DNA from 4 places in the Exiguobacterium sp. MH3 genome. Region 2 is predicted to be linked to each of the others. Evidence: predicted binding sites of a transcription regulator. Region 2 holds the regulator's gene; each other region holds the start of a gene.
What was found. The regulator Rex, encoded in region 2, represses fermentation and respiration genes when NADH is low (regulators of the CRP and FNR family bind a similar motif). The targets are predictions, from matches to a motif close to TTGTGAAATATTTCACAA.

Region 1 (8,282 bases), 1.2 Mb from region 2:
GATGGCAAGACCGAGATGGAACGTCACTTCTTCTACGACTTCCGTTGCAATCCGGTCTCCTTTCTCATACGCTTCGAATACGTCTTTTGCTGTCACTGCCTTGATGTCGTTGAGTAACGTTTCTTTCCCTTTACGCTTCTCAAGACCAAGACGAGCGATCCCTGTTGCTGACGCGATCGTCTCAAGACATCCTTTGCGACCACATCCACATAGGACGCCACCTTCAGGCAACATCGTGATATGACCGATTTCTCCAGCCATTCCGACTGTACCATGCACGATTTGTCCGTTCGTGATCAGACCACCACCGACGCCCGTACCGAGTGTGACAGCAAGGAGTTCGGTTGCCCCACTACCGGCACCTTTCCACATCTCACCGATTGCCGCTGCGTTCGCATCATTTTCAAGCACAGCCGGTAAACCCGTCAAACGTTCGAATTCACCGATGAGTTCAAAGTTAGTCCAACCGATATTGACTGCTTTCTCAACGACACCTGTATTGAAATCAATGAATCCCGGCGCACCGATGCCCGCTCCGACGAAATCTTCTGGTCGTTTATTGCTCTCTTGACACTTCTCAAAGAAGGATTTTGCGATATCTCCAGGAATTTGTACGCCATCATTCAAAACGACCGTCTCGATTTCCCACTTTTCTACGATGATCCCTTGCAAATCCAAAATTGCCATCTTGACTGTCGTGCCGCCGATATCAATGCCGAGTAACCATTTCATTGCTTCGTCTCCCCTATACTCATATAATGTCTGCTTCCTCATTTTACCGGACATAACCCGTTTGCGCAAAGGGTTGCACAATCTTAAATGTTATCGGATTGTGAACGCTTTAATTCATGTCGTAAGATTAGTTTCGCTGAATCGTACTGACGTTGTTCCAAAACGCCTGCTTCTTGTAATTCATCGAGTTCAAGCATCATCATCGCGATATCGGACGCTCGGTCCCCAAGATAGATGAATGTTCCGTATGTCTTGAGTAACTGCTGTACGTCATACAGTGTCTTCATCAACCATCGGCTCCTTTACATAGGCATGCAACAAATCATATGTCGCTTGTAACGACGTCTCATGTGTACGTTCGTACGAATGACTCGATTCGATTCCCGGACCGAACAATCCGTGCCGGACGTCGTGTCCCGCACTTACTGCCGCTGAGGCATCCGAGCTATAGAATGGATAGATATCAACCTTATATGGAATACTGTTACGTTGTGCTAAACGCGTTAACTGGTGGCGTAAAGCCAAGTCATATGGACCCGAACCATCTTTCGCACAGATCGAGACCGTGAATTCATCGGAGTGTTGACCGTCTCCTAGTGCCCCCATGTCGACCGCGATGTATTCTGCGACTTCTTCCGTGAATCCAGCATTTCCACCGAATCCAACTTCTTCGTAATTTGAAATCAGAATCTGGACCGTGTGTGGCAGCTCGATTGTTTTCCATTCCTTGATCAATTCAAGCAACAAAGCAACGGATGCTTTATCGTCGAGATGGCGCGACTTCACGAATCCCGTTTCCGTGTAGAGGAATCGCGGATCAAATGTTACGATGTCTCCTACTTCAATCCCCGCAACGCGCGTCTCTTCCGCTGTCGTTGAACGGATATCGAGCCGTACTTCGATATTATCAGCGGAGCGTTCCGTCTTATTCGTCTCGCGCGACGTATGAACACTCGAATGGTGGAACACGATTGTACCTGAAATCGTTTGACCGTCCATCTTGTGAATGAGACAGTTCTCACCTTCAATTGCTGTCCAAGCATATCCCCCCAGTTGTGATAAACGAAGTCGTCCTGTTGGTAAAATCTCTTTCACCATCGCTCCTAGTGTGTCGACGTGTGCCGTCAGTAACCGCGTACGCGTTGAAGCACCAGGTAGTGTCGCTAAAATCGCTCCTTTCTCAAGTTTTCGATACGTGATTCCTTCTGATACCAATCGCTTTTCTACATATGTAATCGCTTCTTTTGTCGAACCTGTTGGACTCGGAATCGAGACAAGCTCTTCAATCGTACGTATGACTTCTTTCATTTTCATTCGCTCCCTTTCAATCGGACTACGATGTGACATCCGCTTTGTTCTCATGATAACAAATATTCATTCTTTGCCGATACTGATATCCTACGGATACCATGCAAAAAAGCTGTAGCACTTTTTTGCTACAGCTTCTAATCTACATCCTCTGAAAAACTTAGACGTACTTCTTCATCCAAATATCATCACGATATGTGCCGTCTTCTAATTTTACGGAATCTGGGTCTTCGGCATATACTTCAAAACCGAGCGACTCATAAAGATTTTGTGCGGCTTCGTTTCCTGATAAAACGGCAAGAATGACTTGCTCGACGTCCGGTAATTTTTTCGCTTCCTCGATTAAGGCTTCCATTAAAGCGCGACCAGTACCCCCGCGATATTCAGGTGATACGTATACTCCAGAAATCATCGCTTTATGCGATTCACGTGACAATTCATATGGTTTGACCTGACCAAACCCAAACAACGTATCACCGTCGAACATACCAAGCCAAACCTCATCGGAGTCGGGTTCTCCCTCAAGTCCTTCTTGTACTTCGCGGAGCGGGGTTTGCTGTTCATCATCAAACGAATGACCGAATGCATCTGGATGATTTTTTAATCCCTCAAGGCGTAGATTCCAGTATTGTTCTGCATCCTCTTTAGTTAGTTTTCGAAAAGTATACATGACTGTCGGTTCTCTCCTTTTTGGGTATCATGACGTACAAAAAATGACGTAAAAATGCTTCTATCTCTTACTTAACCCTTTTCTAGTAAAATAAAACCTAGATTTTTCTCTTTTTACTACTGGACGAATAGATGTGATTTTTTATGTATTCGTTCTTTACATCAAAAAAACTCAAGTGTGGACAATATGAAGCAAGTCCGACACTTGAGTTTTTTTACTACTTTATTTCGGTAATACCTTCAGCATGATGCGTACGCTTATCCTTGCAAGACGGGTTCAAGCGTCTGACGCAATACATCAGCAGAATGATGGAATTTCTTCAACTCTTCTTCCGTCAATGAGACTTCAATGATTTCACGCACACCTTGACGATTAATGATGGCGGGAACTCCAATGTGGATACCGGAAATGCCATACTGCCCATCGACATGCGCACCGACCGTTAATAGACAGTTCTCATTTCCGAGGATCGCACGAACGATCCGAACAAGCCCAAGCCCGATCGCATAGTAGGTTGCCCCTTTGCGCTCGATGATATGATAAGCAGCATCTCGGACGTTGATGTAAATTTGATCAAGATCTGCTTGAGAATAACGATCGTCTTCAGCAAGTAGTTCATCAATCGTTTTTCCATAAATACGGCTGTTACTCCAGGCAGCGAATTCCGTATCACCATGTTCTCCAAGAATATAGGCATGGGCATTTCGGGAGTCAATGTGAAAGTATTCTCCAAGCATTTGACGCAGACGTGCTGTATCAAGCACCGTTCCTGATCCAAATACGCGGGATTTCGGAAGACCGGAATATTTCCAGGCAAGATGCGCCATGATATCAACCGGATTAGAAGCCACGACGATGATCCCATCAAAACCAGAATCCATGATTTGACGAATCATTTCTTTCATGATCAACGCATTCTTTGCAACGAGATCGAGTCTTGTCTCACCTGGTTTTTGTGGAGCGCCTGCCGTGATGACGACGACTTCCGCTTCGCGGCAGTCCGCGTAGTCGCCAGCCCATATTCGCATCGGTGAAGAGCTAAATGGTGTTCCATGGTTTAAGTCCATTGCCTCGCCCTCTGCTTTGGCTTTGTTGACATCAATGATGACAAGTTCTTCACAAAGCCCAGCTGTTGACATCTGATAGGCAAAGCTTGAACCGACTGCACCAGCTCCAATGAGGGCTACTCGTGTCACTTTCGCATGTAATTCCATATCGTTATGTCCACCCTTTCATTCATCCTAAGAGTTTGTTAACTATCTCACAAATAAATTGTAACATCTTTCACATTATTTGTATCATGTGAAATTAATCACATTTGTCCGTTTTGTGTCATTGATATCCTAACATAAGGAATTACATACTCATATACTTTCCAGTTACCAGAATCGAACGATGATAAACCCGATTCCACTTGCCAAACCACTCGTTAAGACATTGACAGCATCATTCCCTAAAAATCGAATACCTGAAACATAAGCTGTCGGTTGCCCATGGTGCTTTCGCTTTTCTGTGTATTCCCCACAAACTGTACATCGGTAAACGCGTTGCCCTACTGCTCCAAATAGTGTATCCAGCAGGCTCCCGAGTACACCGATGCTTGTTACGAGTAAGACGTCTCTTAAAGAAAGAGAAAATATCCAATGCGCTGCTATCGCGATGAACGCAGCTCCTGCGATCGTACCGACCGTTCCAATCAGCGACATCGCTCCACTTGTTCCTGCTGGTACCCGTCGTAACGTTTTGAGCGACCATGGATCACGTCTTGAGAGCGGTCCGATTTCGGATGCCCACGTATCAGCATTCGATGCTGCGATGACGAATAGAAACAACAAGAGATACGCAAAATCCATCGTCATGGCATACGCTAAGGCAGCAATGAACGCTAGCCCTCCATTCGCAAGGACCTGCCATCCGTCACGCGCGCCGTCTTTCTCAACGATGGAGTCGACCGATTGTTTTCTGGACCGTCCGACCTTCGATAACAAGCTCGAGCTACCAAAGAAAAGTAAGAGTACTACTAATCCTTGCCAACCGAATCCGAATGAGACACCACTACCGACGAGCAAGGTCATGATCGCACCACTTGTCGTCAATAAACGAAAAGATCGTCCGGTCCAAGCAAGCAATAGACAAAACAAAATGGTCGCGCTTAGCATCGGATGACCTCTAAGTCAGTGACGATCAGATCAACTGGGATATCAAAGGCTTCCACTTCAAAATCTGAAAGAAGTTGTTCAGAAAAGGCAATCGATACTTTACATCCTGCATAGGTCACGAGTGCACGATCGTAATAACCTCCCCCCCATCCTAACCGATAGCCGTCCCGTCGATAGGCACGACCCGGAACAAGGCAAAGCTCTGCTTGAGCAAGTGAAGCGCGACGTGCTGAAGCGGTCGGTTCAGAAATCCCCATCTGATTTGCTTGCAGTTGATCTTCTGGTCCATGTTCATAAAAGATCATCTCGTCTCCGACTACTTTTGGTATCAAGACCGTCTTGCCCTCTTGCCACGCCTGTTCAATCAGCATTCTTGTATCACATTCATTTCGAAAAGCTAATGTGATCGCGACACAAGTCGCTTGTTGCCATTCAGGTAATAATAATACATGTTCGTGAATCAACCGTTCCTTCTCCGCACGGTTCTCCATCATATCGAGTCGTTCTTTGATCAGACGGCGTACTTCTTGTTTATTCATGAATGTCTTCCTTTCCACAAAAAAAGCCATCACACGAAGTGACGGCTTCCATCTCAATTATTTCACTTCACGGTGAAGTGTGTGCTTACGGAGACGTGGGTTGTATTTCTTCAACTCAAGACGCTCTGGGTTGTTACGCTTGTTCTTTTTAGTGATATAAGTACGGTCACCAGTTTCAGTGCAAGCTAATGTGATTTTAACGCGCATGGGATTCCCTCCTATCTAGCTCTCGATGTATCAAGTGATTTTGCTTTACATAAGGTTAAGCATACTCAAGTATCGTACCAAGAAAGGAAAGGAATTGCAACTGTTCATCCGTTCTTTTTCGGATTCGTCACGTGTTGATATGGTTTTTCAAGGTTCTCTTCAAAACGCAGTGGCTTCTTTTCGACGTGATACTCTTGTTCCACCCCGTGACGTGACTCTTCTCGTTCTAGATAAACAACCGCTGATTGGCGCAACGCATCTCCTTCAAGTCGTTTTAAGGCAACGACCAGACCACCTGAACGATCAGGAGAACGCTCACTTTCGACATCGTAGACGTTACTGACGAGTGGCAACTCTTTGATCTTCGCGATAGCTTGGGCAGCTGATGCGGTCTCCATGTTGAAGTTGTGGATGACTGCGAAATCAACGATCTTACTCAAAGCTTGCGCTTGGCGTAAGAAGGCTAAATTTAGTGCCGCCAGTTGGTTATAGGTCTGAACGAGCGGTAGACCTGTCACTTGCACTCCGTAAACGTGAACACCTTCTTCAAATCGATACGCTTCCGGATGTTCCGTGACGACATAGACGTTCTCACCAGCAGCAGCAAGCCGTCGAGCGAGCTCCGAAGCTGGCCGGTCTGACGCATCATATTGTCGGACAAACAATAAGATGGCGTCTGTATTCCAAGATTTTTCACGTTTCACTGCCACGTAGTAATCATGTGCCGTCAAGAAGACATCCGGTTCAATATCTGAATCTTGAAGGAAAGGATATTCGCGATATCGAGCATCCAACCATTCCACCGTCAGCTCCTCAGCATCCAGGCGACGCTCAGTTTCTTCAAAACGTAGGATGTGCTCCCGGAAACGATTCGCAGCATACTGCGCTGTCGTCTGTCCATCAAGGATGAACGGCCAGTCGCTCGAGACAGCGAGGAGGTATTCTCGAATGAGTTGACGCTTCGCTTTGACAGTCAACGCATCTTGATGACGATTTCGAGCCACGATTCCTGCTAGTCTCTTCTCAAGCTGATGGAGATGACGAATCATCCAGTCATTCCGTTCATTGATCCAGACTTCCGCGTAGCCTTTTCGTCCCCACGTTCCCATCGCGACGTGCGCCGTGTCGATGTCTTGGAAGTGACGTTCGAGGAAGATCGCCGGTGAAATCGACTCAATTCCTTGATCTTCTAAACGTTCCATCGCTTTACCGAGGAAGTCGGGACCTTCAAACCACCAGTGACCGAACAATTCGGCATCAAATGGTGCTGTGACAAGGAACGGTGGGAAGTCTTGTCCTTGATGCGCATCTAAATGTTCACCAAGTGCTTGTGCGAAGTCTGCTGCGTGCTCACTTGTCCGTTGCCATGCCCAATCACGAACGTAATAGTCTTTTTGATCCGTTTCTCCTGTTACACGATGCAATTTCAATCCTGTATCATAACGTAAGCCTTCCGGGTGCATGAACTCAGCGATTTGATCCCACTCTCGATCGTACGCAAGGTCACGATAAAACTCGCGGTAATCCGGATGACCCGGGTATCCGATGACAGAGCTCCAAATCTTCCCGGAAATGATTTGATCACGTGGGAACAGTGCCACACCGTGCGGCGAATAGACAGGTGCTCCGATTCCGTGTTTCGGTGACGGATCCGCGTTTAAGATTGAATGTTCGTCAACGAATGTATAACGAATGCCCTCTTCATACAAAATACGATCAAGTCCTGGCGTATACGCACACTCTGGCATCCAAAGACCAGATGGACGGAATCCGTAATGACGTTCGAAACAGTTCAATCCCGTCTGAATTTCAGAACGTGCCGCTTGTTCAGACAACATGTGCGGACTGAATCCGTGCGTCGCCGTACACGTAATCAAATCGAGATAACCTTGCTCCTTGTAATGACGGAATGCGCGGTTCAAATCTTTTTCCCAGTGAAGGAACGTATTCAATAAATCTTGATAGCGGTCTTGATAGAATAGAAGCGCATCTCGTTCCTTTTGAGCAAGCTCTCGCTCTAGTTCCTGGCGAATCAAACGTAACGTATCCTCGATATGCTCGATATACCGCTCTTGAATCAATGGGTCGGCAAGCATCTCGATGACGGGTGGTGAAATGCTGACCGTCCAGCCGAGCGGACGTGACAAGCGATCGACCTCCCACAATAATGGGATGTAGGTTTCTGAAATCGCTTCATACATCCACCGTTCTTCTAGACGATGCGCCTCTTCATGACGGATATATGGTAAATGTGCATGTAAGACGAGTGAAAAATATCCTTTTCGCATAGCTTCTCTTCCTTTCCCTCTCTCTAATTCCATTATCGGACGCGATCGAAATAGGAGTAAGGACGTAATACTTCGATCCATTCCGGTTGTTCGACCTCTCCGTATTGCCAATGATGCACGACTTCCGCGAACCGTCCGTCCGTAACTGGCTCGTCACGTGGCGTTTCGACTGGTTTTGAACGCAGTACTGGAACAAAGTCCCCGTCGATCGTTTGAATGCCCCATTCAATGATGTATGTAGTATTCGGGGCGACTGGTCGAACGAACCAAGCATTCGTCATTTCTGGTAGCTCGAATTGATACGTCCGATTTGCCTGTCCTTGTTCATATTCAACAAGCGTGACATCAATAATGCGTAATTCTTTACGGAACGAATCAA
Region 2 (8,282 bases):
CTCCTTCATACGTTCCGTGAGCATACGACCTGATAATTCGGGAATGGCATCTTGAATCTCATTGAAACGACATGTCTTCGTCAACAAGTGACGTAAGATCAGACCCGTCCATTTCTTACCTAAGATTTCAAAGGCATGTTCGACTTTGGGACAAAGAGCCGGTTGGATTGCGACTTCTTCCATCAGCACTCATCCTTTCTATAGTTGTAGTATACCCGCTTCTGCTAAAAAAATCGAATCATTTTACTTAATGTAACAAAAAGAACTAAAACAAATCTATTTACTTTTAGTAAGTGATAAGATATAGTCTGTTTATTGAGTTACTTAAAGTAACTAAAATACATTAGGTAAAAGGAGAAGAGAGCAATGATGGATACAGGACTTTTAATTATTCGTTTAATCATCGGCTTAACGTTCGCTGCACACGGGACACAAAAATTATTTGGTTGGTTCGGCGGACACGGAATCGCTGGAACAGGCGGTTGGTTCGAATCAATCGGCATGAAGCCAGGGAAGGCACTCGCGATTACAGCAGGTCTTGCTGAATTGATCGGTGGCTTGTTGTTTGCAGGAGGCGTATTCCTCTGGATCGCAGCACTCCTCATCATCGGATCGATGCTTGTCGCGATCGTTAAAGTACACGGTGCGAATGGTTACTGGGTGACGCAGAACGGGTACGAATACAACATGGCATTGATCGTCATCGCGCTTGGTGTAGCGATGATCGGTGCTGGAGACTACTCACTCGCTGCACTCATCGGGTGAAGAAAAAGGTGGGTCATTCATGAAGTTTGAGGCATCAACGCTTAGCGCAAAAGACAATTATAAATTACTGATCGGAAGCATCATTCCGCGTCCGATTGCTTTCGTGACAACGCAAGGAGAAGACGGGACGGTCAACGCCGCACCGTTTTCCTTCTTTACGGTCGCTTCAAGCAGTCCGCCGCAACTGGTGATCGCCGTACAACGGACGGATCAGGGGCAGAAGGATACGGCACGTAACATCCTAGCGAAACAAAGTTATGTCATCCATATCGTCAGCGAAGAGATCGTCGACGCAGTCAATGAGACAGCAGCGCCACTTGCTTACGGTGAAAGTGAGCTTAAGCGGACGGATTTAACACTCGTCGATAGTGACGCAATCGAAGTACCCGGAATCGCGGAAGCGAAAATTCGCTTCGAGATGCGCTTGACGCAACACGTCGAGCTAGAAGGTGCCGATCTTCTAATCGGGGAAGTACTGCGCTATCACGTTGCAGATGAACTCGTCGAGTCGTTCCGAATTGACGCGGCAGGCTTGAAGGCTGTCGCTCGTTTAGCAGGAAATGATTATGCGACGATCGGGAAGACGTTTACGATTGCCCGACCGACGAAATGATCGAAGTGTGAATGCCTGACTCATCGTATGATTCGTTTTGATTCAAACAAAAAGGAGTGGAGAGACCGGTCTAACTACCGGAATCTCCACTCCTTTTTTCATGTCGTTCATCTGATTCATCAAGGCTGCGGATCGATTTCGTTTGAAGAGGCTTCAAGACCATGACGTTTACTGTACTGATAGCCATCGAGCAAATAAAAGACGATTGCGAGTGCCCATATTCCGACGCAGCTGATCAAGAAAGCGCTGATTGGAGAGACACTACCGTAATACGATAAGATCAACGGATCATTGAGTTCGACGAATAGCTGTATCGTCAGGAGCGTACAGCATAATCCCGAGAGTAAACTGATGAAGAGCCCACTCCATGTCTGGATGACGAGACCGATCATGCAGGAAATCAAGAGGAACAAAGGAAGTGCAGCATTGAAGGCATCTGGACGAATAAAGACGGATACATAATCGGCATATAACGGTACGAAATAGAGAACACCGGATAGTAATCCTAAGATGAGATTGATGAAAAAGCTCTTCGTCCGCATCAGTGTTGGTTCTCCCATCGTTCCATTAATTCGAGCAAATCGACATCAATCTGATCACGTTCTGCCGAAAGTGCCGTTGCTTTCGGAATGTCATTGAAGACTTCCGGTTCGCAAAGCAACTGTTCGATCTCCGCTGAACGCTGTTCGAGCCGCTCAATGTCTTGTTCGAGTTGTTCGATTTGCTGACGGCGCTTGCGCTCTTCCTTCTGCGCTTCTTTATCGATCGTCTTCGATGCCGTGACTTTTGCTGCTTTTGCTTCCTCGGCTTCAAGACGAGCGATTTCTTCTTGCTCTGCTTTCTTTTCTGTATAGTACGAATAATCGCCAAGGTACTCTGTCACACCGGTTTCACTCATCTCGATGACACGGGTCGCGATCCGGTCGATGAAGTAACGGTCGTGAGAGACGAATAGTAGTGTTCCTTCATAGTCGACGAGCGCATTTTCGAGGACCATCTTCGAATCTAGATCTAAATGGTTCGTTGGCTCATCGAGGACGAGGACGTTTGTCTTCCGGAGTTTCAGTTTCGCAAGCGCGAGACGTCCGCGTTCGCCACCAGATAACTCATGGACGATTTTGAAGACATCGTCACCGCTGAACAGGAATTGCCCGAGGACAGACCGGACTTCTTGTTCACGCATCAAAGGCCATTCGTTCCAAATCTCATCGATGACGCGGTTCCGGTCATTGAGTTCTGCCTGCTCTTGATCGTAATATCCGATCGAGACGCCAGTTCCGAAACGGAAATCACCGAAGAGGGGGCGTAAGCGACCGACGAGGACTTTTAAGAGCGTCGACTTTCCGATGCCGTTCGGTCCGACGAGTGCCAGTGATTCACCGCGTTGCAAGCGGAACGTGATGTCTTTTGAGACAGCTTCTTCGTAACCGATCGCCAGTTGATTGACTTGAAGAACGTCGTTCCCACTCTGTTTTTCAATCGGGAAGGACAGGACCGTGCTACGCTCATCGCCATCTGGTCGGTCGAGTCGGTCGACCTTCTCGAGTCGCTTCCGGACACTTTGGGCACGTTTTGTCGTCGTCGCCCGAGCGATGTTGCGTTGAATGAAGTCCTGCATCTTCGCGATCTCTTCTTGTTGCTGTTCGAACTGTTTCATTTCTTGATCGTACAATGCCGCTTTTTGTTCCAAGTACTTCGTGTAGTTACCGGTGAACTTACGGCAGACATTGCGTGACAGCTCATAGACGACATTGACGACTTGGTCAAGGAAGTACCGGTCGTGCGAGACGATCAGAACGGCACCACGATAACCGCCGAGGTAACTTTCGAGCCAAGCGAGCGTATCGATATCGAGGTGGTTGGTTGGCTCATCGAGAATGAGGAGCTCTGGTGCTTGCAGGAGCATCTTCGCTAAGGCGAGACGTGTCCGTTGACCACCGGATAACGTTTGGATCCGGCGCGAATAATCGTCCGGATAAAAGCGCATGCCGTGCAGGACGGAGCGGATATTCGCTTCGAACTGATAACCACCCGCTTCTGAAAAGTCGTGTTGCGCTTGATCGTACGTCTTTAGGAGACGATCGTACGCGACCGGATCGTTCAAGATATGCTCCATGCCCATTTCGATTTCCATCCGGCGTAGTGTTCGTTCTTGTTCTTGGAGATGTTCAAAGACGGTCAGCATCTCGTTCCAGATCGTCTCGTTCGATTCGAGACCACTGTCTTGCGCGAGATAACCGATTTTGACATCCTTGCCTTTCATGATGTCGCCCGAGTCATGACTGAGTTCGCCAGCGATGATTTTGAGCAAGGTCGATTTACCGGCACCGTTTCGTCCGACGAGCGCAATCCGGTCACGCTCTTGTACTTCCAATTTGATATTTTCTAAAATCGGCTCAACGCCGAATGATTTCGAGAGTTGGTTGACTTGTAAGAGTATCATTTCCATCCATCCTTCCACCCTTTAGTCTATCACGAACAAAAGCGCGAGGTCCTGCGGAATATATTATTTGTGACTCTATGTGAAGTGGTTTACAATCAAGGAGAGTAGAAAGCTTTTTGCAAAGATTTGGGTGCCACGATGGATGTGGCCGAAGGGGGAACTGCAGGATGAATGGACCAGACACAAAAATTCCACAAGCGACAGCAAAACGGTTGCCGCTATATTATCGCTTCATCCAAAGTTTATACAATTCAGGCAAGCTCCGCGTCTCTTCTGCTGAGTTAAGCGAGGCGGTGAAGGTTGATTCAGCAACGATTCGTCGCGATTTTTCCTACTTTGGGGCATTAGGGAAGAAGGGGTATGGATATAACGTTCAACATCTCTTAACGTTTTTCCGCAAAACCTTGAATCAAGATGAGGTGACGAATGTTGCCTTAATCGGGGTCGGTCATCTCGGAACAGCGTTTGCAAATTATAACTTTTTAAAGAATAATAGTACTCGGATAGTCGTTGCGTTTGATGCGGACGAAGAGAAGGTCGGAACAACGACGCATGACGTTCCAATCTATCATGTTTCGGACATGAAAGAACAAATCGAAGCGAATCAGGTCGATGTTGCCATCTTGACGGTTCCATCCCAGTTCGCGCAGTCAGTAGCGGATGAGTTAGTCGAGTATGGTGTGACTGGCATCCTGAACTTTACGCCCGCGCGGTTGAACGTGCCAGCGAGCGTCCGGGTCCATCACATCGATTTATCGATCGAGTTGCAGTCGTTAGTTTATTTCATGAAGCATTATTCGCAATCAGCTGAAGGAGTGAAATCATAATGGAAAACCTTATCCCGTCAACTATAGCATTCATCGGACCAGGTAGCTTAGCACTAATCGGTGTCGTCGCATTAATCATTTTCGGACCGAAGAAGTTACCTGAACTTGGTCGTGCTGCGGGTCAGACATTGAAAGAGTTCAAGAGCGCAACGAACGGTATCATGGACGACGATAAAAAGGATGAACCGAAAGAGAAGTGATTGAATCATGGCGATTGATCAAGAACAAAGCGTGACGTCGCATCTGGACGAACTGCGTAAACGGATCGTCTGGTCGCTTATCATCGTCGTCGTCCTGTTCGCTGTTGCATTTCCGCTCGTCCGACCGCTCGTTCGCTTCTTGCAAGCGGACTTAAAAGAGCTCGGTATCGGTTTGAATGCCTTCAACGTCGCAGATCCTTTAATGTTATATTTGAATCTTGCGTTCATCATCGCAATCGTGTTGGCATCACCGTTCTGGATGTATCAACTGTGGGCATTCGTCCGCCCTGGTCTGTATGACAAGGAGCAAAAAGCGACATTGACGTATATTCCGGTCATCTTCTTTCTGTTTTTGGCTGGTGTAGCCTTCTCGTACTTTTGGTTGTTACCTTTCTTATTAAAAGTTTCGACTGAACTAGGGAAGGAACTCGGAATCGAACAAGTCATCGGAGTCGAGAACTACTTCAGTTTCTTAATCCGATTAACGATTCCGTTCGGTCTTCTTTTCCAATTGCCGGTCGTGACGATGTTTCTGACACGTCTTGGTCTCGTGACGCCAATTTTCATGCGAAAGAATCGGAAATATGCGTACTTTGCGCTGTTCGTCGTTGCGGCATTGATCGCACCGCCGGACGTGACGTCACACTTGATGATCTCGGTCCCATTGTTCGTTCTCTATGAGATCAGCATCTTGATTTCTGCGCGGACGTACAAAAAGGTCTTGATCCTCGAGCAACAGGCAGAGCTTGAACGACAGGCGGATTTGATGCGTGAATTGAATAAATGAATCGTGAATTCCTTCCGACGATTTTGGAAGGAATTCTTTTTATGAAAGCGTTATTTTTATATTGATAAAGCAGTTAGCGATGCGTATACTAAAGTTAATTCATGGGGGCTTAGCTCAGCTGGGAGAGCGTTTGGCTGGCAGCCAAAAGGTCGTCGGTTCGATCCCGATAGTCTCCACCATATTCGTACACTTCAAACTCTTGAGGATTCAAGAGTTTTTTTATTGTTTTCAAAATATGGAAATGTAATATAAAGTGTCAATAAAAACAAATAATTATATAAAACAGACAGAACCGAATTGTTTATTTCCATCTATTTCATTAAACTAAATATACAGAATTTTCGTTTAACTGTTTTGTTGGTAACATCATTATGGTTTTTTAGAAAAGGGGAAAAGAAGCATGAAGAAGGAAATCGCACTCTTGGCAGCTGTCTTAATGACATCTTCCAACTTGGTTAGTGCTCAAGGAGCACTGTCCTCGCAAGATAAGGCAAGCGGTCAAAAGCCGCACGCCCTCTCACTTAAGAAAACAGGACAGGAGAAGGTGTATAAGCAGTCTGACAAGGTCCGTGTCGTCATCGAGATGGAGCAGAAGCCGGCGATTCAAATCGCGCAGGCACAAAACAAGCGGTATAGCACATTGAGCAATGCCGAAAAAGAGTCGATTAAGGATCGCCTCGTCAGCGTCCAAAAATCAGTCAAGTCAGCGATCGCTAAAAAATCGATTCCCGTTACATATAAGGAAAGCTTCACGACCGTCATCAACGGATTCAGTGGTGAAGTCAAGTTCGGCGACATCGAAGACATCAAACAACTCGCCGGAGTCAAGAGCGTACATATCGCCCATGAATACGCGCGACCGAAAGCCGATAAAGGCGCAAAACCAGACATGTTGTATAGCAAAGATATGGTTAATGCAAAAGAAACATGGCAGGATTATGGCTTCAAAGGGGAAGGGACAATCGTAGCGGTCATCGATACGGGGATTGATCCATCGCATAAAGATATGGTGTTGAGCCCGGAGACGAAGATCGATTTGACTTCTTCGAAGGTTGAGAGTGCTAAAGAAACAAAAGGACTAAAAGGGAAGTATTTTACGGAAAAAGTCCCATACGGCTATAACTACGCTGATCACGATAGCGAAATCCGTGATTTAGGTGCAGGTGCATCGATGCACGGAATGCACGTAGCGGGTACGGTCGGTGCTAATGGAGACGAAGCGAACGGTGGTATCAAAGGGGTCGCACCGGAAACACAACTCCTCGCGATGAAAGTATTCGGAAATGATCCAGGCATGCCATCGACATTCAGTGATATCTACATCAAAGCGATTGATGATGCGATTGCACTCGGAGCGGATGTCATCAACATGAGTCTCGGTTCGACGGCATCATTCGTCAACGCAGATGATCCGGAACAACGGGCAATCGTCAACGCAATGAACAACGGGATCTTATGTGCGATCTCTGCTGGAAACTCGGCATTCACAGGACATGGTGCAGGCAATCCGTATACAGCGAATCCTGACATCGGTGTTGTAGGATCTCCAGGGTTGATCAGCCAAGCGCTACAAGTCGCATCGCTAGAGAATACGAAATTAACGCTTGAAGGTATGGCACTGACGATTGACGGACAAGATGCTGGGTATTTGGCGTACCAAAAACAGGACTCGCCGAATCCGATTAAGATATTCAACAAGGAGAAGCAAGACGTCATTTATGTCGGCGATGGTCAAGCATCGAACTATCAAGGAAAAGATGTCAAAGGAAAAGTTGTCTTTGTTGTGCGTAACGGCAGTTTCAATTACGGTATGATTCAAGCAGAAGCTGAGAAACAAGGAGCAGCCGGTGTCATCGTTCGTGGACGAGTCGATCATGGGGATTATGTCAGCATGGCACTTAACAATCCGACGATTCCGATGGTGACGCTCAGCATCGCGGATGGGAATGATCTTGAAGAAAAAGCGAAAGCAGGAAAAGCAATTGCTGTCACGTTCGATGGAAAAGCGGTCTCAGCAGATAACCCAGTAGCGGGCGAGATGTCTGATTTCACGTCATGGGGTGTCACACCAAATCTTGATTTCAAACCTGAAATCACGGCACCGGGTGGAAAAATCTACTCGACGCTCAATGATAACGAATATGGCGTCATGAGTGGAACATCGATGGCAGCACCACACGTCGCCGGAGGAACGGCACTTGTCATGCAACGAATCGCGAAGGATTTCAAAGTCGATGGTGCGACACGCGTTAAACTCGCGAAGAATATCCTCATGAACACGTCACGTCCACAGCTTGATAAAGGGCAGTATAATGCTGAAGCGAAAACTGGTAGCTTCTATTCACCACGTCGTGAAGGTGCTGGTTTAATGGATCTACGTGCTGCGATGAAAACACCAGTCGTCGTTACGGAAACGAAATCGGGTGAAGGAAAGGCTGCACTCAAAGAGGTCGGCGAAAAATTCACATTCACGCTCGATTTGAAAAACTATAGTAGCGAAAAAGTGACATATCAATTAGCCGGAACGGTACAATCGGATCTCGGTGCAGAAGGAACGAACTTCCTGGAAGCCAACAATATTTATAAGAAAAACTCAGTGGATGCGGTCGATCCGAATAAAGGAACGTTCCCAATCTCATTCGCAGTC
Region 3 (8,282 bases), 790 kb from region 2:
GTCGATCAAATCGAGACATGTAAGCAGATGGCTCTACATGGAATTGGATTTGCGATTTTACCCGAATCGACGATCCAACAATCAAATGAAGTCATGCAGCTTCCGTTAAAAACATCATCTGGAAAGGTATTAAAGCGAGATACATGGATTTTGTCTACGGAATCGATGCTTGAACTAAAACAAGTTCAAGCATTTTGGGATATCGTAAAAGAAGAAGGAGGAAGTCAGTCAGATGGAATACGCCATTGAAATGCGGCGCGCGCTTCATAAAATACCAGAACCAGGGTTCAAGGAATTTAAGACGCAAGCTTTTATATTGGAACAAATTCGTGCTTATCCACCAGATCGTGTCACGTATGACACGTTTGAAACGGGTGTTTTCGTTCGAGTGAAAGGATTGACTGGAAATCGGACGATTGGATACCGGGCAGACATTGATGGGTTACCAATCGAAGAAGCGACAGGTCTTCCATTTTGCTCGGAACATCCAGGCTTCATGCATGCCTGTGGCCACGATATGCACACGTCGATTGCGTTGGGATTGATGAAACGAATCATTGAATTGCCGGTCATGGATGATGTCGTCTTTTTATTCCAACCAGCGGAAGAAGGTCCGGGCGGGGCAGAACCGATGATTAAAAGTCCGTTGTTTGAAAAATATCGTCCAAGTGAGATGTATGGTCTTCACGTCGCACCGGAGTATCCAGTCGGTACGATTGCAAGCCGTCCCGGCGTCTTGTTCGCGAGTGCTCGAGAAGTCCATATCACGATCTATGGTCAAAGTGGTCACGCGGCATTTCCTCATTTGACGATTGATACGGTCGTTGCGCAAGCAGCCTTGATCATGCAATTGCAAACAATCGTCAGCCGATCCATCAATCCGATGAACTGTAGCGTCATCACGATCGGAAAGGTCGATGCCGGGATTCGAGAAAACGTCATCGCCGGTAGAGCTGTTCTTGACGGTACGATGCGCGCACTCAACGGGGAAGACATGGAAAAACTGGAACGACGCGTTCGTGACATCATCCGGGGAATAGAAGCTTCCTTTGGCGTCAAGATTGATCTACAATTCGGAAATCGTTATTACGAGGTCGTCAATGACCGACACATCGTTGATAAATTTTCATCATTCGTTAAGATGAATGCGAACTATATTGAATGTGATGCAGCAATGACAGGAGAAGACTTTGGATTCATGTTGAAGGAAATTCCAGGGATGATGTTTTGGCTTGGAGTCGACAATCCGACATCTGGACTTCATCAACCAACCTTGAATCCAGATGAATCCGCTATTCCATTTGTGATTGATTTACTCGATCATTATTTCCGAGAATATGTTTAAAAAGTTTTATGAAATAATAAAGGACATTAAGCTTTCCCTTTCGAAATCAAGAATGGGAAAGCTTTTTATATATGTAAGAATAGGAGTTTTCGAACATTTTGTGAAAAAAATCACGTGCACATGTGAACAATTTGTTACATCAAACATTATAAACAGACATAAAGGGTTATGTTCTCTATGATACGGTTATAGACCATATAGAGAAGTATGTTTTAGGAAGAGGGGGCTATATACATGTTCAATGATCCCGTATTGCTCAGTCGATTGTTGACAGGGCTCACATTAGCGTTTCATATTATATTCGCGACGATTGGCGTCGGGGTACCACTCATGGTACTCGCAGCTGAATTCATCGGTCTGAAACGCAAAGATCCGGATTATATTTTATTAGCAAGACGGTGGACGCGTGGATACGTCGTTACCGTCGCAGTCGGTGTCGTGACAGGGACGGCCATCGGATTGCAATTATCACTACTTTGGCCGTCACTCATGCAAGTGGCTGGTCAAACGATCGCACTACCGCTATTTATGGAAACATTCGCATTCTTCTTTGAAGCGATTTTCCTCGGTATTTATCTGTATACATGGGATCGGTTCAAAAACCCATGGTTACACTGGTTGATCGGGATTCCGGTCGTCATTGGTGCGACAGCATCAGCATTCTTCATTACGACGGTCAACTCCTTCATGAACTCACCAGAAGGATTTAAGATCGTCAACGGAACGCTAACGCAAATTGAACCATTAAAAGCAATGTTCAATACAGCAACACCTACAAAAGCAACACACGTCATCGTATCGGCTTATTTAACAGTCGCATTCATCTTGGCGGCAATCGCGGCGTTCCACTTACTCCGCAAAAAAACACTCTCGGCAGCGGAAACAGCGTATCACAAAAAAGCACTTCGCTTAACGGTCATGGCTGGATTGATTTTTGCCTTCTCGACGGCACTTGTCGGTGACTTCTCAGGGAAATACTTGGCGAAATACCAGCCAGAGAAACTCGCAGCTGCTGAATGGCATTTTGAAACGACAAGTGAAGCCGAGTTGATCTTCGGTGGGATACTTGATCAGCAAGAAGACGGCAGTTATGAAATCAAGGGTGCCGTCAAAATCCCATATGCACTCTCAATTCTTGCGGGTGGAGCTCCAGATACAGAAGTCATTGGTCTAAATGAGTTCGCAAAAGAAGATCAAGCACCGCTGATCGTTCACTATTTCTTCGATATCATGGTTTCGATTGGTATGTATTTGGCTGCCATCTCTGCCTTGTTCATCTTGGCATTCCGTTTGAAAAAATTAAATCCTTATAACAAATGGATTTTAAGAGGTGTCTTCATCGGTGGACCTCTGGCGATGATTTCAATTGAAGCAGGTTGGATGTATGCTGAAATTGGTCGTCAACCTTGGACACTGTACGGCATCATGCGGACAGCAGATGCGGCGACGACATCAACTGCTGTTGGTCCGATGTTGATTCTATTCAGTGCCTTGTACTTGATGCTCGGTACGATTTGTACAGTCGTATTATTACGGATGTTCAAGAAAAACCCGGTTGGAAAAGAACTTCAAGAACTTGCTGAAAACCACCACGCACGTGGGGAAGCTATGTTCGTGGATGATAACAAGTAAGGAGGGAACGATTTGGACGTTCAAACACTAGGAATTACGGTCCTTTGGACTTTCCTGTACGGATATCTCATCGTTGCCTCAATTGACTTCGGTGCTGGATTTTACGCCTTTTATTCAAAATATACGAAGCGGGATCATTTAACGAATCGATTGATTCTTCGTTATCTCTCACCAGTGTGGGAGGTAACGAATGTCTTCTTCGTATTCTTCTTCGTCGGACTAGTCGGGTTCTTCCCGGATACCGCTTATTATTTCGGTACGGCACTGCTCGTGCCAGCCTCAATCGTTCTCGTATTAATTGCGATTCGTGGTAGCTTCTATGCATTTGCCAATTATGGATCAAACGACAGCATGTTCTATACGTTCTTATACGGAGCAACTGGTCTATTGATTCCGGCGGCGATGTCAACGACTTTGACGATCAGTCAAGGTGGATTCATTCGTAAAACGAATGAAACAGTCGAGTTTTTAGGAACAAAATTATTTACGAACTTTTACTCTTGGTCGGTCGTAGCACTCGCTATCGTATCCGTCCTCTATATCAGTGCGATGTTCCTCTTGTTCTACGCAGATAAAGCGAAGGATGAAGGGGCTACGCCATTGATTCGTAAGTGGGCGCTCTTCTGGAGTGGTCCGACGATTCTAGTCTGTGCACTCGTCTTCTTTGGATTGAAAAATCAAGCGGCATGGCACTATGAGAACATCTTAAACGGGAACTGGTGGTGGTTCGCTGCTAGTTTCATCTTCTTCCTCGTTGCGGTGACACTCGTCTACATGAAGAAGAATTACGGAATTGCTTTCGTCGCGGTCATGCTACAGTATGGAGTGGCATGGTTCGGTTACGGTTATACGCACTTACCATATATCTTGTATCCATATATCGATATCAACAAAGCGGTCGTTAACGAAACAATGGCTTCCGCACTCGTCGTTGTCTTCATCTTCGGACTCTTACTCTTGATTCCGGCGTTGTACTTGATTTTACGACTCTTCTTGTTCGATAACGATTATGTACGTGGGAAATCCTCAAAATAATGGATGAATACACGCCTCTGCGAATCGCAGGGGCGTTTATAGTATTTTTAAATTGAATCGGGTACACTACTAAGGAAGAGCGATTGTGAAGGAGAGTTGTGAAAATGAATGGAGAGTTTGCAGTAATTGGACTAGGGCGCTTTGGTGGCTCGATTGTCCGTGAATTATCGAAAAATGGCTATGATGTCTTAGCGATTGACTCCGACGAGGAGCGCGTCAATGAATTCATGGGAATTGCGACGCATTCCGTCATCGCGGATACGACGGATGAGAACGTCTTAAAGAGTCTAGGAATCCGAAACTTCGATCATGTCATCGTTGCGATCGGGGAAAATATTCAAGCATCCATCTTGACGACATTGATCTTAAAAGAGCTTGGGGTACAATCGATCACCGTTAAAGCGACGAACGATTACCACGAAAAAGTATTACGAAAAATCGGAGCAGATTTCATCGTTCACCCCGAACGGGATATGGGAGTCCGGATTGCAAATGGTTTAATGAGTTCCAATATTCTTGACTATCTCGATTTATCTCAAGAATTTTCGATCGTTGAAATTAAAGTCAGTGATCGGATGGCAAAACAAACATTGATTGACCTGGATCTACGGAGCAAATACGGAGCGAACGTTGTCGCCATTAAACGTGGAGAAAACGTTCTGATTTCTCTACAAGCTGACGAAATGATTGAAAAAGGGGACTATCTCGTCGTCATTGGTGAAAATGAGGACCTCGACCGTCTAGAGCGTGCGATTCATAAAGTGAAGAACTAAAAAAAGCTGAGGCGCGCCTCAGCTTTACATTTACTTAATTAAATGAGTTGGAATTCTTTTAATCCGTGTGCGATACCGTCCTCAAGGATGGGTTTCGTGACATAGTCAGCGGCAGCTTTCGTTTCTGGAAGTCCGTTGCCCATTGCAATACCCGTTCCGACGTAGCGAAGCATCTCTAGATCGTTTAAAGCATCACCAAATGCAAAGGTATCTTCGCGGCGAATATTCGTCAATTTCAGGAATTGTTTGATCCCTTCTGCTTTCGAAGAACCGACATTGATGACATCCATTGCATGTGGGTGCCAACGAATGAAATCAAATGCGTCATAGCGTTTAACATAATCGCTCTCTTCTTCAGCCGTACAGTAGACGAGCGTTTGGAAAACATCATGCGATAAGAATGCTTCTTCATCGTGAATCGGCAACGGCATATCAAGCTCCCCGAGTGAATCGACGACATGAACATCATTTGATTTCGTCGTGAAGCCTTTTGTTTCGCCAAGATAAACGAGTGTATGCCCGTTTTCTTTCGCTTGTTGCGTTAAATGCGTTAAATCCGTCTTCGGTTGTGGACGTTTGTAGATGATTTCATTTTGATGAACGACGATTTGCCCGTTATAGCCGATAATCGTATCGATGTTGAGTAGTTCACGGATTCCAGACAACATCGCAGGTCCGCGTCCGGTTGCAAGGGCTACATAGACACCATTTTCTTGAAGCTTACGAATTGCCTGTTTTGTTGATTCCGGAACAAAATGACCATCATGCAATAAGGTTCCGTCGATATCGAAAAAGACGACTTTCTGATTTGCCATGGTTTCACCTTCTCTTTTTAATTGGTCAAAATGACCTGTTCACGTGAAAGTATAGCATAACCAAAAGCGTGTTGCCTGAAGGGAACATGCGGAATAAGGATGAAAAATAGTCCGTGTATCGTGTATACTGTACTAAGGACAAAAAACAATGTACTGATAAGGAGTTGCTAGGCATGATTTTTAAAGTATTTTACCAACCGCTTCGTTCGGAAGCACCTGTTCGTGAACGGACAGAAACAATGTATGTAGAAGGGGAAAGCATTCGTGACGTGCGATCAACGATTGACCACCTCAAAGATATCAACATCGAGTTCATCCGCGAAGTCAGCGGAGAATTTTTGACATACGAACAACAACATCCTGATTTCAAGGTTGCGACGTTCGAATGAAGTTCGTCAAAAACCATCAGGCCGCCGTTTTCGCACTCGGTGGACTCGGGGAAATCGGGAAGAACACGTATGTCGTTCAATTCCAAGATGAGATCATCGTCATTGACGCGGGTGTCATGTTCCCAGAAGATGAATTACTCGGAATCGACTATGTGATTCCAGATTACACGTACTTGATCAAGAACAAGGATAAGGTCAAAGGCGTCTTCATCACACACGGTCATGAAGATCACATTGGCGGTCTGCCTTTCTTGCTTAAACAAGTGAACTTACCGATTTACGCTGGGAAGATTGCGATGGGTCTCATCAAGGTGAAGTTAGAAGAGCATGGTTTGCTTCGCAACGCGGAACTGCATGAGATTGATGAAGATTCGGTCATCAAGTTCCGGAAGACAAGCATCTCGTTCTTCCGTACGACACACTCGATTCCGAATTCGTTCGGTGTCGTCGTCAAAACACCACAAGGGAACATCGTGCATACAGGGGACTTCAAGTTCGATTTCACGCCAGTCGGAGAGCCAGCTGATCTAGCGAAAATGGCTGAACTCGGTAAAGAAGGTGTATTGTGTCTTCTATCGGACTCAACGAACGCAGAAGTGGAAGGGTTTACGATGAGTGAACGTGTCGTTGGGGAAACGATCTCAGACATCTTCCGTAAAGCGGAAGGGCGGATTATCTTCGCGACGTTTGCGTCGAACATCTATCGTCTGCAACAAGTCGTCAATGCTTCTGTAGAAGCAGGACGGAAAATCGTCGTCTTCGGACGGAGCATGGACAAGGTCATGATGATTGGTCAAGAACTTGATTTCATCAAAGCGCCGAAGGGTACGATCATCGAGCCGAACGAGATGAAACGTTATAAATCAAATGAGTTGACGATCCTTTGTACGGGTTCACAAGGAGAACCAATGGCTGCACTTAGCCGTATCGCAAACGGAACACATCGTCAAATCTCGATCATTCCGGATGATCTCGTCATCTTCTCTTCGTCACCAATCCCAGGAAACGTCGTTTCTGTCGGAAAGACGATCAATCAGCTGTACAAAGCTGGCGCAGATGTCATGTACGGTAAACTAAATGATATCCATACATCAGGTCACGGTAGTCAACAAGAGCAGTTGCTCATGTTACGTCTATTGAATCCGAAATACTTCATGCCGATTCACGGGGAATACCGGATGCTGAAGAAGCATATGTCGCTTGCGATGGATGCTGGTGTACCGGAAGAGAACTGCTTCGTCATGGATAACGGTGAAGTACTGGCATTAGATGCGAATGCAGCCGCTATCACTGGAAAGATTCAAGCGAATGCGGTTTATGTCGACGGGAAAGGAATTGGAGACATCGGAAACATCGTTTTACGCGATCGCCGTATTCTCTCAGAAGAGGGACTCGTCGTCGTCGTCGTGACGCTTGACTCGAAGACGAATCGTCTCGTCTCTGGACCGGACATCATCTCGCGTGGTTTCGTCTACATGCGTGAGTCGGGTAATTTGATTAAAGATGCTGAACGTCTTCTCAAGCGTTCACTTGATCAATCGCTTGCGAACCGTAATACGAAATGGACGGACATCAAACAAGTCATCAATGATACGCTCACACCGTATTTAATAGAAAAAACACAACGTCATCCAATGGTCATGCCGATCATCATGGAAGTCTGATTCAAAAAATCCTCGTCTCCGAAAACGGAAACGAGGATTTTTGTATTACGTGGCAGGACCGTATTCCTTGAACGGTTCTTTTTTATCAATCCGATCATAAAACATGACGCCATCTAGATGATCGTATTCATGCTGGCAGACGATTGCTTTCATCCCTTTTAAACGTAATTTTACAGGATTTCCGTTATGATCGATGCCAGTTAGGGTAATACGCATATAGCGCGGTACATGTCCTTCGACTTCACGGTCGACGGACAGACATCCTTCGCCGCCCGTTAAATACGTCTGCTCGACGGAATGACTGATGATTTTTGGATTATAGATACCAAATTCCAGCAAATCATCACCATCTGGTAAGCGGATCGCGAACATGCGCTTGTTGACACCGATTTGTGGTGCTGCAAGTCCAATGCCGCTTCGTAAATCGTATTTCTTCGCAATTTCATCATCTTGACTGTTGGCGAGGAACTCGCGCATGAGTCGCATCGTTTCCTTATCCTCATCGCTGAGAGGGAAGGTCACTTCTACTGACCGTTCGTGAAGAGCAGGAACGTCTTCGCGTACGATTTCATTCATGGTGATCATGAACAACACTCCTTTCGTCTACAAAAAGTATAGCATAGGAAAGT
Region 4 (8,282 bases), 1.5 Mb from region 2:
GCAAGCTGGCACGACCGGCAGCTGTCAAACCGGATAACTTTTGCGGGAAGAACGCCATCCAACCAAGCAAACTGACGACGAGAAGCGGTAAGATGCCACTCATCGCATAGCCGTCTTGTAACGAGAGGAATGGCACGTCGTTTCCGCGTCCGGCAAGGACGAACCAGATGATCCCGACGGTTAAGAAGAAACTAACCGATCGAATCGTCCACCCAAGACGACTTGCCTTAATCCGTAATACTAAAAATAACAGGACGATTAAACCGATGCCAAAGACAGAATAAAGTAACGTGCCGTAAGAGACATCGAACGTAAGTGGTGCGAGGACCTGTTTTAAGTCGATCCCAAACAACGATAAGACATCACCAGCAGAACTCGCGTCGAGTACCTGATTGATGATCCCTTCCCGGACCGCACTCGGCATCGTGATCGACAGCCCACCGACGAACAGTAGCATCAATGATACCGTGATGTCTGCATCTTTCCAGGAGACATCCGCCTGTTGCATCTGCGTCACGAGATCCTGATAGTCTGAGGATGAAGTGATTTGTGAAGTCAAAAATGCCATCACGCCATAGATGACACCGAAAAAGATGAGACCGATAAGGACGCCAAACAGGACATCCCAGACGGAAAACCGTCGTTGTTTCCTTTCTTGCCTTGACTCCATCCCATTTCCTCCTTTTTATGTCTGATGTTTGAATATTCCTGCTACAGCGAAACCAAAAACATCAAATTCATTCAACAGCCATTATATCCCACCTTTTCTCTGACTGTCTCCACTGATTTCCAAAATAAAAACCGGCTTCTCACAGTGAGAAGCCGGTTGAACGATCAGGTGCCATGGTATTTTTTCTCTATTAGATGCCTTCGTATGCTTGTTCCATGATCGTCCGTAACTCAGCGACAAGCGGCATCTTCGGATTCGCCGTCGTACATTGATCCTCGAAGGCATCGACTGCCATCTTATCGAGTTTTGCCTCGAAGTCTGCTTTTTGAATGCCTTGCGCCTTGAATGACATTTTGATGTTGAGACGTTGTCCAAGATCAGCAACGGCTTGGATGAGGGATTCGACCCCTTCTTCCGTCGTTGCTGCCGGAAGACCGAGGTAGCGTGCGATGTCGGCATACCGCTCATCCGCAACGAATGATTCGTATTTCGGGAATGCTGCTAGTTTCGTTGGACGTGACGCGTTATAGCGAATGACGTGTGGCATCAGGATCGCGTTCGTCCGTCCGTGTGGCGTGTGGAATTCGCCACCGATTTTGTGTGCGATCGAGTGGTTGATGCCGAGGAAGGCGTTCGCGAATGCCATCCCTGCCATCGTTGACGCATTATGCACTTTTTCGCGTGCTTCGGCGTCTGATCCGTTAGCATATGCTCGTGGCAAGTAGTCGAAGATCATCTTGATTGCTTTGAGTGCCAGTCCATCCGTGTAGTCGTTCGCAAGCACCGAGACGTATGCTTCTGTCGCATGCGTCAAGACATCCATTCCGGTATCAGCAGTGATTGAAGCTGGGACGGTCATGACGAATTCTGGATCAACGATTGCGACGTCTGGCGTCAATGCATAGTCAGCAATCGGGTATTTGACGTTTTTCTCTTTATCCGTGATGACGGTGAACGGTGTCACTTCTGAACCCGTACCAGAAGTCGTCGGAATCGCGACGAACTTCGCTTGACGACCAAGTGTCGGGAATTGATACGCCCGTTTGCGGATATCAAGGAATTTTTGACGTAAGTTCGAGAACGTTTCGTTCGGTTGTTCGTAGAAGAGCCACATTCCTTTTGCAGCATCCATCGCTGAACCACCACCGAGAGCGATGATCAAGTCAGGTTTGAAGTCACGCATCGCTTGGGCACCCGTCTGAACAGTCGTCACCGATGGATCTGGTTCAACCTGGTCAAAGATTCGGTAACTGACGGACTGTGGCAAGTTTTGAATTACTTTATCGGCATACCCGAACTGTACCATCGTTGGATCCGTCACGATCATAACTCGTGAGACGTCTGTCATCGACCGCAAGTACTGAACAGAGTTCTTTTCGAAGTAGATTTTTTCAGGGACCTTGAACCATTGCATGTTCACGCGTCGTCTCGCCACCTTTTTGACGTTGAGTAAGTGTTTCGCTGTCACGTTTTCAGAAACAGAGTTTTTCCCGTATGATCCGCAACCGAGTGTCAGAGATGGTGTCAACTCGTTGTACAGATCACCAATTCCGCCATGAGCAGATGGGCTGTTGACGAGGATCCGGCAGGCTTTCATGCGGAGTCCGAACGCTGTCATCAAGTCATCGTTCGTCGTATGAATGACAGCTGTATGACCGAGACCACCGATTTCAAGCATTTGTTCAGCAATCGTGAACGCTTCTTCGGTCGAAGCCACGCGATACGCACCGAGGACGGGACTGAGTTTTTCATGAGACAATGGTTCTGCCGCTCCGACGTGCTCGAGTTCTGCGACGAGCATGACCGTCGTTTCCGGAACATCGATGCCGGCTTTTTCTGCGATCCATGTCGCAGGTTTCCCGACGATGTCCGCGTTGACGGCACACGTATCGGTTTTGATGACGAGTGATTCAAGGCGTTGTTTTTCTTCCGGTGTACAGAAGTAACAACCGAGTGCTTCCATTTCCGCACGAACCGTCGCATAAATCTCTTGGTCGACGATGACGGCTTGCTCAGACGCACAAATCATCCCGTTATCAAACGTTTTTGAGAGAACCAGATCGCTGACTGCCCGTTTGACTTTCGCAGACTGTTCGATGTAACACGGAACATTCCCTGGTCCAACACCGAGTGCCGGTTTACCTGTTGAATACGCTGATTTGACCATTCCTGCTCCACCTGTCGCAAGGACCATGGCGATTTTTTCATGGTTCATCAAGACTTTCGTTGCTTCAAGTGATGGTTCTTCCACCCATTGAATACAGTCTTTCGGTGCCCCAGCTTTGATGGCTGCGTCACGGAGTGTTTTCGCTGCTTCGACGGAACACCGTTGTGCCGATGGGTGGAACGCGAAGACGATCGGGTTGCGTGTCTTGATTGCAATCAATGCTTTGAACATCGTCGTTGATGTCGGGTTCGTGACCGGTGTGACACCACAGACGACACCAACCGGTTCAGCGATATAGGTGATGCCGTTTTGGACATCCTCTTCTAAAATCCCGACTGTTTTTTCATGACGTAGACTGTTGTAGATGTATTCTGTCGCAAACATATTTTTAATCATCTTATCTTCAAAGACACCGCGTCCCGTCTCTTCTGCTGCGAGACGAGCGAGTTCGACGTGTCGTTCGAGTCCAGCAAGTGCCATATCCCGGACGATCGTGTCGATTTTTTCTTGATCGAATGTCAGTAATTCTTGTAATGCACGTTGCCCTTTTTCAACGATTTGTCCAACTGCTTGTTCGACCGGCGTTGCCGTCGATTTTGTTTTTTCTTTCACAGCCATGAGTGGTTTCCTCCCTGTCGTGGAACGAATCTGAGTTTGATTTGCCAACCATTATGTCAGGAATGCCAAGCTGTTTTTCAATAGTTTGTGCTTTCCTTCACAAATCAATCATAACCCCTTTTTCCTGTTTTGTGCATGACCATCCTGTGAATTCCCTCACACCTTTGATAGCGTTTACAACTGTTGTAAAATCCTCTTTTTTATCGTTTTGCTTCATGTACATGGATGTGTGCGATTTGTCACACCTCGCATTTTCGTGACTTGATAGCCGTTTCATCATCTTGTATTCTGATATGGGGTACATATTAAGAGCTACCACTAAAGGAGGACACTTGAATGTCAGTTGTACAGGAAATGCTAGCCTTCAACGAGCGATTCGTCGCCGAAAAACAGTATGAGCAGTTCGTCTCGGATAAGTTCCCAGACAAAAAGGTCGTCATCCTGACGTGTATGGATGCCCGCTTGACGGAACTCCTCCCACACGCACTTGGTCTTAAGAACGGGGATGCGAAGATCATCAAAAATGCCGGTGCTATCCTATCGCACCCATTTGGTTCCGTCATGCGCTCGATTCTCGTCGCGTTGTATGCTCTTGGTGCTGAAGAAGTCGTCGTCATCGGTCACCACGACTGCGGCATGAGCACGATTGATCCAAAACACATGATCAGTGAAATGAAGGATCGGGGCATCGACCAACAGATTCTTCACACGCTCGAAGTATCTGGTGTTGATTTGAATCAATGGTTGCGTGGTTTCACGTCAGTTCAAGAAAGCGTCGCTCACTCGGTCAGCCTCGTGAAGAACCACCCATTACTACCACCTGGGACGAACGTCCACGGACTCGTCATCGATCCAGGAACTGGTAAACTTGACGTCGTCGATTGCTGATCACTCTCTATAGAAGAAACGCAAATAGATTCGGATATTCTACTCCGTCTTAATTTAAAAATAACGTGCCATATTTTCTCGTAACGGAGAAGGATGGCACGTTTTTCGTATGAGTCATTTTCAGTGATCAAAACGCTTCTCACTTCATGCTTCGGGGTATAACAGAATGTAACTTCTTGTGGAGAGCTAAAAAGCGTATCATTCATCTTTCGATTACGAGGTCAGACTTTTACTCTTGACAGCATTCCAACATGGCTGTAAGATACTTTAGTATAGTACAGTGATAACAAAAGAAAGTGTGGTTTTACTGAATGATAAACGCCGTATTGTTTGCCGTCTTTTTACTATTTATTTTAGCGATCTTCCGCGTCCACATCGTGCTCGCGATGGTCATCAGTTCGTTTGCTGGTGGTCTCGTCGGTGGTCTTGACCTGACTGCGACGACAAAAGCATTCTCCGGTGGTCTTGGTGACGGAGCAGAAATTGCCCTTAGCTACGCGATGCTCGGTGCATTTGCCGTCGCCCTCTCGAAAACAGGTTTACCGGATGCACTTGCGCACTCTTTGATTGCGCGTTCGCGTGGTAACGCAAGTGCCGCATCCGTCAAAAAATTAAAAGGATTCATCTTGTTCGCGATTCTCTTGCTTGCGATCAGTTCACAAAACGTGTTGCCGATCCACATCGCATTCATTCCAATCATCATTCCGCCGTTGCTTGGTCTCTTTTCTCAGCTTAAGATCGATCGACGCCGGATAGCAATCATCATGACGTTCGGTCTTGTGACACCGTACATGTTCTTACCGGTTGGATTCGGAGACATTTACCTCAATCAGATTTTGCTGAAGAACCTGAAGGCAAATGGTCTCGATACTGCTGGAGCTTCCGTCATCGAAGCGATGGCGATTCCAGCACTCGGAATGGTCGTTGGTCTCTTGATCGGTTTGTACACCTACCGGAAAGAGCGGACGTATGAGATTCGCGACATCGCTCCAGACGATTATGAAATTCCGGTCATCACGAAAACAAAGCTTGTCTTAAGTGGTGTTGTCGTCATCGCGACCTTGATCGTACAACTACAGACCGGATCAATGATTCTCGCTGCGACGACGGGGTTGATCCTCTTCTTGTTGCTTCGTCTTGTTCGCTTCAGTGAAGCAGATGACGTCATTACACGCGGTATGCGCATGATGTCATTCATCGGTTTCGTCATGATTTCAGCGAACGGATTCTCAAACGTCTTGCGTAAGACGGGCGATATCGAGCCTCTCGTCGAGAACTCGAAAGCGTTGATGGGCGATTCGCAACTCGTTGCCGCCTTCGTCATGCTCTTGATTGGTCTTCTCGTCACGATGGGTATCGGCTCCAGTTTCTCGACGGTTCCGATCATCGCTGCCATCTTCGTTCCACTTTGTATCCAGTACGGATTCAGCTTAGAAGCGACGATTGCCATCATCGGTACATCCGGTGCTCTCGGTGACGCGGGTAGCCCGGCGTCTGACTCGACACTCGGACCAACGAGTGGTTTGAATGCTGATGGTCAGCACGATCACATGCGAGAAACGGTCATTCCGACGTTCCTGCACTACAATATTCCATTACTCATCTTCGGTACGATCGCTGCGGTCGTATTATAAAAACAAGACGGATTCGCTGTCATCGCGGATCCGTCTTTTAAATTGTCTCCGTTTTTTTCCTTTTCATTTCGTCCTCGGTTCTCTAAAATAAAGGAATGAACTGATACAAAGGAGTTGTCTAACGTGTTATCTCAAGTCGTCAACCAGATTTTGCTTTCGCTTGCCGATCTCGGATATTTCGGCATCGCCCTCGGGTTGATGATTGAAATCATACCGAGTGAAATCGTCCTCTCTTACGGAGGATTCATGATTTCCCAAGGAACGATCGGCTGGCCGCTCGCTATCGTCGCTGCCGTCATCGGTGGATTATTCTCGCAATTATTCTTATATTGGTTCGCTCGCTACGGCGGTCGTCCCCTTATCCTGAAATACGGGAAGTATGTTTTGATTTCAGAACATCATCTCGATCTAGCCGAGCGTTGGTTCTTAAAGTACGGACAAGGCGTCATCTTTGGAGCCCGTTTCATCCCGGTCGTCCGTCATGCCATCTCGATTCCGGCAGGTCTTGCCAAGATGGATCAAACGAAGTTTTCTCTTTATACGGTGCTTGCGATCATTCCGTGGTCGATCTTGTTCCTGTATCTTGGTGAAACGCTCGGAACGAACTGGCGCTCGATCAAGGAAGTGGCTGCACCGTACACGAACGGTGTCCTAATCGCTGCCGTCGTCTTGATCATCTTCTATGTCATCTACAAACGCCGTCAACGAACGGTTTGAACAACTAGCAGTCTGTCTGACGACGGACTGTTTTTTTAAACAAACAGGAGGTCCTGCCATGCTCACATCCCCGCTTGCCCATTTTCCACTCCGTCGTTTGACTGCATCCTACCGGTCGGGTCATCCTGTCGCGACTGGGATCACCGTCGACGGACATATTTTAATCGTCGAAGAAACCCTCGACGAAGCACGCAATGAACACGTCCTTTCCATTCATCAATTGAAGGATGATTGGCGTAAGACGACGATCGTTAAAAAAAGCGAAATTGATTTTTCGCTCGTCGATCGATTTCCGGATGGACGTTTGTTACTCGTCGCTTCCCGTTGCGATGATGACGTAGACGGAACGTGGTTGCCGAATGCCTTTATTTATGATGTTCAGGGAAATCTAGTCAATCAATTTTGTTTAGATGATGGGATTCAAAACATGCAAATCGATGAACGAGGGTGGATTTGGGTCAGTTATTTTGACGAAGGTGTCTATGCTGACGCCGTAACCAGTTCAAATGGTGCCTTTGGTCTCGTCGCTTTTGACGATACGGGCGAAGTAAAATATAAAAACCGTCAATACCCGATTGATGATTGTTACGCCTTAAACGTCTGTTCATCAAAAGAAATCTGGTTCTTCTACTACTCTGATTACCGTTTCATTCGTATCGATCAAGAGGAAGATCTCGTCTGTGAGGCACCTACGATCGCCTTTTCTCAGTTCGCTCGGTACGACGATTTTCTGCTTGCCGCAAATTCTGATGAATCACATTTACTCGAACGGAAAGGTACGCTCTTTGAAAGTGTTCGTTCGATTCGATTCATGACAGAACAGGGAAATACCCTGTCAGGTGACCTTACAATGCGTAATGACTTGATCGTACTAGCGACCTCGGAACACCTATATTTCGGGAGACTCGGTCAGCGACTTGTCTCTCTCTTAGCAGGCAAATGAAAGCCATTACACAGTTGTTTCATAATCTTTTTACTTTTGAAAACCTTTAGCCCAAATTTTCAAAAAGACTAGCGAGTTCTATCTGAGGATAGTATACTCAGCGTTATAGTTATTCGGACAAATTGTCTGAACATTATGACGTCACAGAATTTTTTTGGGGGAAATGATGAGTTCGAATTTGAAACGAGATTTAACAGCACGACAGGTACAAATGATTGCACTCGGAGGAACGATCGGGGTCGGTCTTTTCCTTGGAGCATCGAGTACGATTGCTTGGACGGGACCATCCGTCTTACTCGCGTACATGCTAGCAGGAGTCTTTATCTTTTTCATCATGCGGGCACTTGGTGAGATGGTCTACACCCATCCTCACAGTGGTTCGTACGCAAAGTTCGCAAACGACTATATCCATCCAGCAGCTGGTTTCTTGACAGCAAGCAGTAATATCTTCAACTGGGTCGTCGTCGGGATGAGTGAAGTCATCGCTGTCGGGACATACTTGCGCTTTTGGTGGCCGGAGCTACCGACTTGGATTCCAGGCGTCGTCGTCATCATTCTCTTGACGCTCGCGAACCTTGCTTCCGTCAAGATGTTCGGTGAGCTCGAATTTTGGTTCGCCTCAATCAAGGTAATAACGATTCTTCT

Region 1: U719_RS04460 (L-lactate dehydrogenase) is a predicted target of Rex. The motif match lies at 4,011-4,028, and genes of this name have one in related genera.
Region 3: U719_RS11085 (cytochrome ubiquinol oxidase subunit I) is a predicted target of Rex. The motif match lies at 1,444-1,461, and genes of this name have one in related genera.
Region 4: adhE (bifunctional acetaldehyde-CoA/alcohol dehydrogenase) is a predicted target of Rex. The motif match lies at 3,541-3,558, and genes of this name have one in related genera.

What each region holds. Positions count from the first base shown of each region.
Region 1 is NC_022794.1:890,214-898,495, reverse strand. It holds gene U719_RS04480 (ROK family glucokinase) at 1-732, opposite strand, end outside; gene U719_RS04475 (YqgQ family protein) at 816-1,019, opposite strand; gene U719_RS04470 (M42 family metallopeptidase) at 1,003-2,040, opposite strand; gene U719_RS04465 (GNAT family N-acetyltransferase) at 2,201-2,710, opposite strand; gene U719_RS04460 (L-lactate dehydrogenase) at 2,968-3,924, opposite strand; gene U719_RS04455 (DUF92 domain-containing protein) at 4,090-4,869, opposite strand; gene U719_RS04450 (5-formyltetrahydrofolate cyclo-ligase) at 4,863-5,408, opposite strand; gene rpmG (50S ribosomal protein L33) at 5,466-5,615, opposite strand; gene U719_RS04440 (1,4-alpha-glucan branching protein domain-containing protein) at 5,720-7,903, opposite strand; gene U719_RS04435 (DUF4912 domain-containing protein) at 7,936-8,282, opposite strand, start outside.
Region 2 is NC_022794.1:2,865,882-2,874,163, reverse strand. It holds gene U719_RS14865 (helix-turn-helix domain-containing protein) at 1-183, opposite strand, end outside; gene U719_RS14860 (DoxX family protein) at 367-765, shown strand; gene U719_RS14855 (flavin reductase family protein) at 785-1,378, shown strand; gene U719_RS14850 (hypothetical protein) at 1,498-1,938, opposite strand; gene U719_RS14845 (ABC-F family ATP-binding cassette domain-containing protein) at 1,920-3,821, opposite strand; gene U719_RS14840 (redox-sensing transcriptional repressor Rex) at 3,989-4,648, shown strand; gene U719_RS14835 (twin-arginine translocase TatA/TatE family subunit) at 4,648-4,848, shown strand; gene tatC (twin-arginine translocase subunit TatC) at 4,856-5,635, shown strand; tRNA gene U719_RS14825 (tRNA-Ala) at 5,739-5,814, shown strand; gene U719_RS14820 (S8 family serine peptidase) at 6,036-8,282, shown strand, end outside.
Region 3 is NC_022794.1:2,074,939-2,083,220, reverse strand. It holds gene U719_RS11095 (LysR family transcriptional regulator) at 1-249, shown strand, start outside; gene U719_RS11090 (N-acetyldiaminopimelate deacetylase) at 233-1,345, shown strand; gene U719_RS11085 (cytochrome ubiquinol oxidase subunit I) at 1,580-2,977, shown strand; gene U719_RS11080 (cytochrome d ubiquinol oxidase subunit II) at 2,990-4,012, shown strand; gene U719_RS11075 (TrkA family potassium uptake protein) at 4,117-4,785, shown strand; gene U719_RS11070 (Cof-type HAD-IIB family hydrolase) at 4,824-5,600, opposite strand; gene U719_RS11065 (DNA-dependent RNA polymerase subunit epsilon) at 5,774-5,989, shown strand; gene rnjA (ribonuclease J1) at 5,986-7,653, shown strand; gene def (peptide deformylase) at 7,699-8,238, opposite strand.
Region 4 is NC_022794.1:1,230,053-1,238,334, reverse strand. It holds gene U719_RS06245 (hypothetical protein) at 1-670, opposite strand, end outside; gene adhE (bifunctional acetaldehyde-CoA/alcohol dehydrogenase) at 861-3,455, opposite strand; gene U719_RS06230 (carbonic anhydrase) at 3,792-4,343, shown strand; gene U719_RS06225 (Na+/H+ antiporter family protein) at 4,658-5,977, shown strand; gene U719_RS06220 (DedA family protein) at 6,101-6,694, shown strand; gene U719_RS16415 (hypothetical protein) at 6,753-7,637, shown strand; gene U719_RS06210 (amino acid permease) at 7,801-8,282, shown strand, end outside.